Regions from separate parts of the Variovorax sp. AC194 genome, predicted to be linked through region 2. Evidence: riboswitches for the same ligand, from Rfam matches in the RefSeq annotation. Region 2 holds a riboswitch; the other holds the start of a gene.
The links. Region 2 has a riboswitch for glycine ahead of gcvT (glycine cleavage system aminomethyltransferase GcvT). Riboswitches for the same ligand answer to the same signal wherever they lie in the genome.
Positions count from the first base shown of each region.

Region 1: it holds a riboswitch for glycine, as region 2 does, so the genes downstream of both, ACZYRS_RS29445 (D-amino acid dehydrogenase) here and gcvT (glycine cleavage system aminomethyltransferase GcvT) in region 2, are expected to answer to the same signal.

Region 1 covers NZ_OZ409823.1:6,218,291-6,221,687, forward strand. Annotated here, with positions in the region: gene rfbD (dTDP-4-dehydrorhamnose reductase) at 1-205, opposite strand, end outside; gene rfbB (dTDP-glucose 4,6-dehydratase) at 202-1,299, opposite strand; glycine riboswitch at 1,417-1,509, shown strand; glycine riboswitch at 1,521-1,639, shown strand; gene ACZYRS_RS29445 (D-amino acid dehydrogenase) at 1,738-3,039, shown strand; gene ACZYRS_RS29450 (FIST signal transduction protein) at 3,050-3,397, opposite strand, start outside.
Region 2 covers NZ_OZ409823.1:4,548,126-4,551,522, reverse strand. Annotated here, with positions in the region: gene gcvH (glycine cleavage system protein GcvH) at 50-421, opposite strand; gene gcvT (glycine cleavage system aminomethyltransferase GcvT) at 494-1,666, opposite strand; glycine riboswitch at 1,714-1,821, opposite strand; glycine riboswitch at 1,834-1,924, opposite strand; gene ACZYRS_RS21680 (hypothetical protein) at 1,960-2,526, opposite strand; gene ACZYRS_RS21675 (L,D-transpeptidase Cds6 family protein) at 2,647-3,156, opposite strand; gene ACZYRS_RS21670 (MFS transporter) at 3,239-3,397, opposite strand, start outside.

The DNA of each region.
Region 1 (3,397 bases), 1.7 Mb from region 2:
TGTCGACCGCGGTGTGCGCGGCGGCATTGACGATGACGTCCGGGTGCACCTTCAGCACCGTTTCGGCCAGCTGCTCGGGGCGGCTGAAGTCGGCGTGGAAGTCGGTGCTGTCGAAATCGAGCGCGACCAGTTCACCCAGGGGCGCGAGGCTGCGCTGCAGTTCCCAGCCGACCTGTCCGCCCTTGCCCAGCAGCAGCAGCTTCATGCGGTGGCTTTCGCAGATCCGGCAGTTCCGGCCGGTGCGGCGTCGTATTGCTTTTCGACCCACTCGCGGTACGCGCCGCTTTGCACGTTGCGCACCCACTCGCCGTTCGCGAGGTACCACTCGACGGTCTTGCGGATGCCGCTGTCGAAGGTCTCTGCGGGCTTCCAGCCGAGTTCGCGCTCGAGCTTGCGCGCGTCGATGGCGTAGCGGCGGTCGTGGCCGGGGCGGTCGGTGACGTAGGTGATCTGTTCCTTGTACGGCTTGCCGTCGGCCTTGGGGCTCAGCTCGTCGAGGAGCGCGCAGACGGTGTTGACGATCTCGATGTTGGGCTTCTCGTTCCAGCCACCCACGTTGTAGGTCTCGCCGAGCCTGCCCGCTTCGAGCACGCGGCGGATGGCGCTGCAGTGGTCCTTCACATAGAGCCAGTCGCGCACCTGCATGCCGTCGCCGTACACGGGCAGCGGCTTGCCTGCGAGCGCGTTGACGATCATCAACGGGATGAGTTTCTCGGGGAAATGGAACGGCCCGTAGTTGTTCGAGCAGTTGGTGGTGACCACTGGCAGGCCGTAGGTGTGGTGCCAGGCGCGCACGAGGTGGTCGCTGGCGGCCTTGCTGGCCGAGTACGGGCTGTTGGGCTCGTACTTGTTCTCTTCGGTGAAGGCCGGGTCGGTCTTGGAGAGCGAGCCGTAGACCTCGTCGGTCGACACATGCAGGAAGCGGAAGGCGGCCTTCTGGTCGGCCGGCAGCGCGCTCCAGTAACCGCGCACCGATTCGAGCAGGCGGAAGGTGCCGAGCACGTTGGTCTGCACGAAGTCTTCAGGGCCGTGGATCGAGCGGTCGACATGCGATTCGGCCGCGAAGTTCACGACGGCGCGCGGCTTGTGTTCGGCCAGCAGGCGATCGAGCAGTGCGCTGTCGCCGATGTCGCCCTGCACGAAGATGTGGCTGGGGTTGTCCTTGAGCGACGCGAGCGTCTCCAGGTTGCCCGCGTAGGTCAGTTTGTCGAGGTTCACGACCGGCTCGTTGCCTTGCGCAATCCAGTCGAGCACGAAGTTGGCGCCAATGAAGCCGGCGCCGCCGGTTACCAGGATCATGGGATTCCCTGTTGTTTGTCTGAACGATCGCCCTCGGCGAATGTGAATAGAAGATTATCCCACTGGCCCGCAGGGCCGAAATCCAGGCTTGGTGCCCTCGAAAGCCCCACCTACAATCGCCCCACTGCAGGAGAGCGGGCCACCCCGGTGGCCCTACCGAAGGCGCAAACTCCCATAAACGCTCAGGTCGGCCCGAACAGGGGGTCAGTACTGCATCACATCGAACGCCGTCTGGAGAGCCATCGCACCCGCAAAGGTGTCGCGATGCACCGAAGGAGCAAACCCGTTGCAAGGTGCAACAGAGGTGAATCTCTCAGGTACCGAGGACAGGGGGAGCGGCAACTTGGACGGCGGACGTCCGGTTGCTTGCTATTGAACCAATAGCACCCAACAGCATCTTGCCCGCCATTCAAGCGCTGCACCTCAAAGGTACCTGCAATGCGCGTGATCGTTCTTGGCGCCGGCCTGCTCGGCGTGACTTCGGCTTATTACCTCCAGCAACTCGGCCACGAAGTGACCGTGATCGACCGGCAGGCCACCCCGGCCGCCGAAACCAGCTTCGCCAATGGCGGGCAAATATCAGTCAGCCACGCCGAGCCCTGGGCCAACCCCAGCGCGCCGCTCAAGGTGCTGCAGTGGCTCGGCAAGGAAGACGCCCCGCTGCTCTTTCGCATCCGCGCCGACATGCGCCAGTGGCTCTGGGGCCTGCAGTTTTTGCGCGAATGCACGCCGGCGCGCACCAGGCACAACATCGAACAGATCGTGCGCCTGGGCACCTACAGCCGCGACACGCTGCAGCAACTGCGCCGCGACACGGGCCTGAGTTACGACCAGCGCACGCAGGGCATCCTGCATTTCTATACGACGCAAAAGGAGTTCGACGGCGCGCTCAAGCCGGCCGAGCAGATGCGCGCTCTCGGCTGCGAACGGCTGGTGATCTCGGCCGACGAGGCCGTGAAGATCGAGCCCGCGCTCGCCCACATCCGCCCCCAGCTGGCCGGCGCCACCTACACGGCCGAAGACGAATCCGGCGACGCCAACCGCTTCGCGCGCGAGCTGGTCGGCCTCGCGGCCGCGGCCGGCGTGAAGTTCCTCATGAGCCACACGGTGACCGCGCTGCGCGAAGCCGGCGGCAGCATCGACCACGTCGAGGCGACCGACAGCGAAGGGCGCTTTCAGCGCATCCGCGGCGATGCCTTCGTGCTGGCGATGGGATCGCTCAGCCCGCTGTACGCGGCGCCGCTGGGCATCCGCCTGCCGATCTATCCGGCCAAGGGCTATTCGGTGACGCTGCCCGTGAAGGACGCGTCGAAGGCGCACCAGGTCTCGCTGACCGATGACGAATTCAAGCTCGTGTTCTCGCGCTACACATCGGAGTCGGGTGACCGCCTCCGCATCGCCGGCACGGCCGAACTCAACGGCTACGACCGCGACCTGAACCGCGTGCGCTGCGAAGCCATCGTGCGCCGCGTCGAGGAGCTCTTCCCCGGCGCCGGCGACACCACGCAAGCCCAGTTCTGGACGGGCCTTCGCCCCGCGACCCCGAGCAACGTGCCGATGATCGGCAAGACCAAGCTGCCGAACCTGTACCTGAACACCGGCCACGGCACGCTCGGCTGGACGCACGCGTGCGGCTCGGGCAAGTCGATCGCGCGGATCGTGAGCGGGCTCGTGCCGGAGGTGGACTTTGCGTTCACCGGCATGCCGGCGCCGCAGCCGCGCGTGCTGCAGCCGGCCTGACCGCGGCCCGTCAATCCTTGCTGGTGAACACCGTCAACACACCGGTGTAGCCATACAGGTGGTGCCGGGCGATTTCGCCCGCGGCGAAGAAGCCGACCAGCGGCACATCGCCCAGCGCGTGGCGCACGATCTGCAGCTCGGCGCCCGGTGCGCCGAAGTGCGGGCCGCCACGGCCCGAGCAGCTCACGTACACCGCGCCCGCGATGCGGCGCGCCGGGTGCGGCGCTGCTTCGGCTTCGCCGGCGGCGACGGCGCGGGCGGTGGCCAGCGTCTGCTCTTCGGGCTCCAGCTCTTCGCGGATCTCCGCGCAGATGCGCATCAGGTCCGCGCGCGCAGCCTGCGCGTTGCGGCGGCAGAA
Region 2 (3,397 bases):
ATGGGGGATGGCGAAGCACACGAAGTGGCAAGCCGAGGGGCGAGCATTTTCAGGATTCGGCTGCGAACTTGTCGTAGGTGGCGGCGTCGAGCAGCGCATCGAGCTGCGCGGGCTCGCTCAGCTTGACCTTGAAGAACCAGCCGGTGGCCAGCGGGTCGCTGTTGGCGAGCGAGGGGTCGGCGCGCAGCGCTTCGTTCACTTCGGTGATCTCGCCCGAGACGGGCATGAACACGTCGGCCGCGGCCTTCACCGATTCGACGACGCCGGCCACTTCGCCCTGCGCGAAGGTCTTGCCCACTTCGGGCAGGTCGACGAACACGACGTCGCCCAGCGCGTCCTGCGCATGCACGGTGATGCCGACGGTGGCGGCGCCGCCTTCGGCCGAGACCCACTCGTGGTCCTTGGTGTACTTGATGCTCATGGGGAAACTCCTCGTGGAAAAAATTGAATCGGGATGCAGAGCCTAGCCGCGGTCAAGCGCGATCAGCCTCGGTCATCCGCGGTAGTAGCGGGTCGGCACAAAGGGCATGGTCGAGACCTCCATCGGCACCGGCTTGCCGCGCACGATGGCCTGCACGCGCGTGCCGGGCTCCGAGAACGCGGTGGCCACGTAGCCCATCGCGACACAACGGTCGGCACTCGGGCCGAGCAGGCCGCTGGTGACGATGCCGATGTCCTGGCCTTCGAAGGATTGCAGCAGCGTGCCGTCGCGCACCGGAATGCGCTCCAGCGCGACGAGGCCGACGCGCTTGCGTTTCAGGGTGTCATGGTCGGTGTGGCCGGCCGCGCCGACGGTCGCGGCTGTGAGTTGGGCAAGGATCTTGGCCGCGCCCGGAAAGCCGCCTTCGCGCGCGCCGCCCGTGCGGCGCACCTTCTGCATCGCCCAGTTGAGCGAGGCCTCGACCGGCGTGGTGGTGGTGTCGATGTCGTTGCCGTAGAGGCAGAGCCCGGCTTCCAGCCGCAGCGAGTTGCGCGCGCCCAGGCCGATGGGCTTGACCTCGGGCTGGGCCAGCAGCAGGCGGGCGAGGGCGTCGGCGTCCTTGCCGGCCACGGAGATCTCGAAGCCGTCTTCGCCCGTGTAGCCGCTGCGCGTGACGAAGGCCGCAATGCCGCCGATCTGCACCGCGCCGCCCGTCATGAACACGAAGCGCTCGATGCCGGGGGACAGCCGCGCCAGCGTGGCCGCGGCTTGCGGGCCCTGCAGCGCGAGCAGCGCGTGGTCGGGCAGCGGTTGCACCTCGCAGCGCGCGCCGATCTTCTGCTGGATGTGCGCGAGGTCCACCACCTTGCAGGCGCCGTTCACGATCACGAAGAGCGAGCCGTGGCCTTCGTTGAAGAACATCAGGTCGTCGAGGATGCCGCCCTCGTCGTTCAGCAGCAGGCCGTAGCGCTGCTTGCCGGGGGCGAGGTCGATCACGTCGACGGGCATCAGGGTCTCGAAGGCGGCTGCGGCGTCGGGGCCGACGAGGCGCAACTGGCCCATGTGCGAGATGTCGAAGAGGCCGGCCGCATCGCGCGTGTGCCTGTGCTCGGCCATCAAACCGGCGGGGTACTGCACGGGCATCGAGTAGCCCGCGAAGGGCACCATGCGTGCGCCGAGCTCCACGTGGAGGTCGTACAGCGGCGTCTTGAGAAGTTGGGTATCGGGAGCGGAAGAAGCGGCCACGGGGCACTCCAAAGGGGCAGTCGAAATCCATGGCTGCAACGCCACGGGCCACCCCTGCTGTCCGCTTTACCTGAGAGATTCGCCCCACGATCGGGGTTTGCTCCTTCGGTGGGCCGGCGCACATGGTGCAACGGCCTCTCTCCAGCAAGGAAACGCCGGTGTGCACCGGCGTCTTGTCAGTCCTTTTGCCTGAGCGTTCGGGAATCCCCTGCGCCTTCGGCGGCCCCGTCGCGCGGGGCTCTCTCCTGACTCCGCCGAGTGTAGTGGATCGCGCAAGCCCTGAGCGCGTGGGGTCAGTGCACGATTTCGGCCGGCGGCAGCAGCCGCTCGATGCGCTCGCGCAGCGATTCGGCCCGCTCGACACCCGCCGTCTTCTCGATTTCGCTGAGCATCAGCGCGGCGATGGTGAGCATCGCCTCGCGGTCGCGCGCCTCGCGCAGGGCGTCGCGCATCTGCAGGGCGAACTTGGGATCGCGCCGCACGAACATGCGCTCGCAGATGTCGAACAGGAACATCCGCGTGGTCGCGAGAGAGCGCTTGCCGTCGAAGTTGTCGGCCGTGGCGGTGAGCTGGATCGGGTTGGACGTGGGCACCGGCTCGGGCGGGGTTGTCGCCGCGGGCGGCTGTGCCGGCTGGGCTGCAGGCGCCGCAGCGGCAGGCCGCGCATCCTGCAGATACCCCTTGCTCATCAGCGCCTGGATCGCCTGCTCCGCCTCGATGCGGCTCGCGAACAGCGGGCTGAAGTCGGTCAGCGAGCGCCGGCCGTCGGCCATCAGCAGCAGCGCGCGCTCGCGCTGGCTGAGCGTGCGTTGCCCGCCTTGGAGTTCGTCGCGTGCCTTGTCGGTCTTGGTGGGAAACATGGCGGCCACAGCTTTCGAAAGATCGATGGCTGCAGCATCGTTGCAGGCGGTGACACCTTCATGAACCTGTTTGACTTACAGGGGATATCACCGCCGCTGCGCCGTCTGGCGCTCGATTCTTCAGCCGCCGGTGCTTTCCTTGCGGATGAGCCACTTGTCGCCCACGCGCTGCAGCTCCAGCGTCTTGCGGTCGGTGCTCTTGAGCTTGTCGGCGCTGTAGACCTGCTTGAAGCGCGCGCTCGCGGTCTGGCCGCTGACGCTGATGACGAGGTCGTCGACCGCGACGCTGATCGCCGACTTGTTGGCGATGCGGGTGCGGCGCTCGGCCTCCCAGCGCTTCTTGTCCTGCTTCTTCGCGGGCGTGAAGTCGGGGGCGTAGGCCGCGAGGTAGCGGTCCACGTCGCGCGCCGACCAGGCCGCGGCCCAGGCGCGCACGGCGGCTTCGACTTCGGCGATGCCGGCGGAGGGGGCTGCTGCTGTTGCGGGAGCGGGAGCGGGAGCGGCAGCGGGCGCCGGCGCCGCTGCGGCCGCGGAGGCCGCCGCAGCGGGTGGCGATGCCGAAGGTGGCGCGGCCAGTGCGGCGGTGGACAGCAGCCCTGCGGTGAGCAGGCAGGCGACGAGTCGGTTCATGGTGCGGTTCCCTCGGGTATCGGTTGTTGGCGTGGCGCCGATTCTGGCAGCGAACCCGTGACAGGGCCCAGGCGGCACGCGCTCAGGCCGCGGCCGTCGCCTGGGCGTCGCGCTGCGCGATGGCGGGCGCACGGTTGCGAAGCCGCAGGGCCAGCGCGGTCGCCGCGCCCAGCACGCACAGCACCACGCCGAACGTGACGCCCAGCCCGCGCGCGTCCGACAGCATGCCGAACAGCGGCGA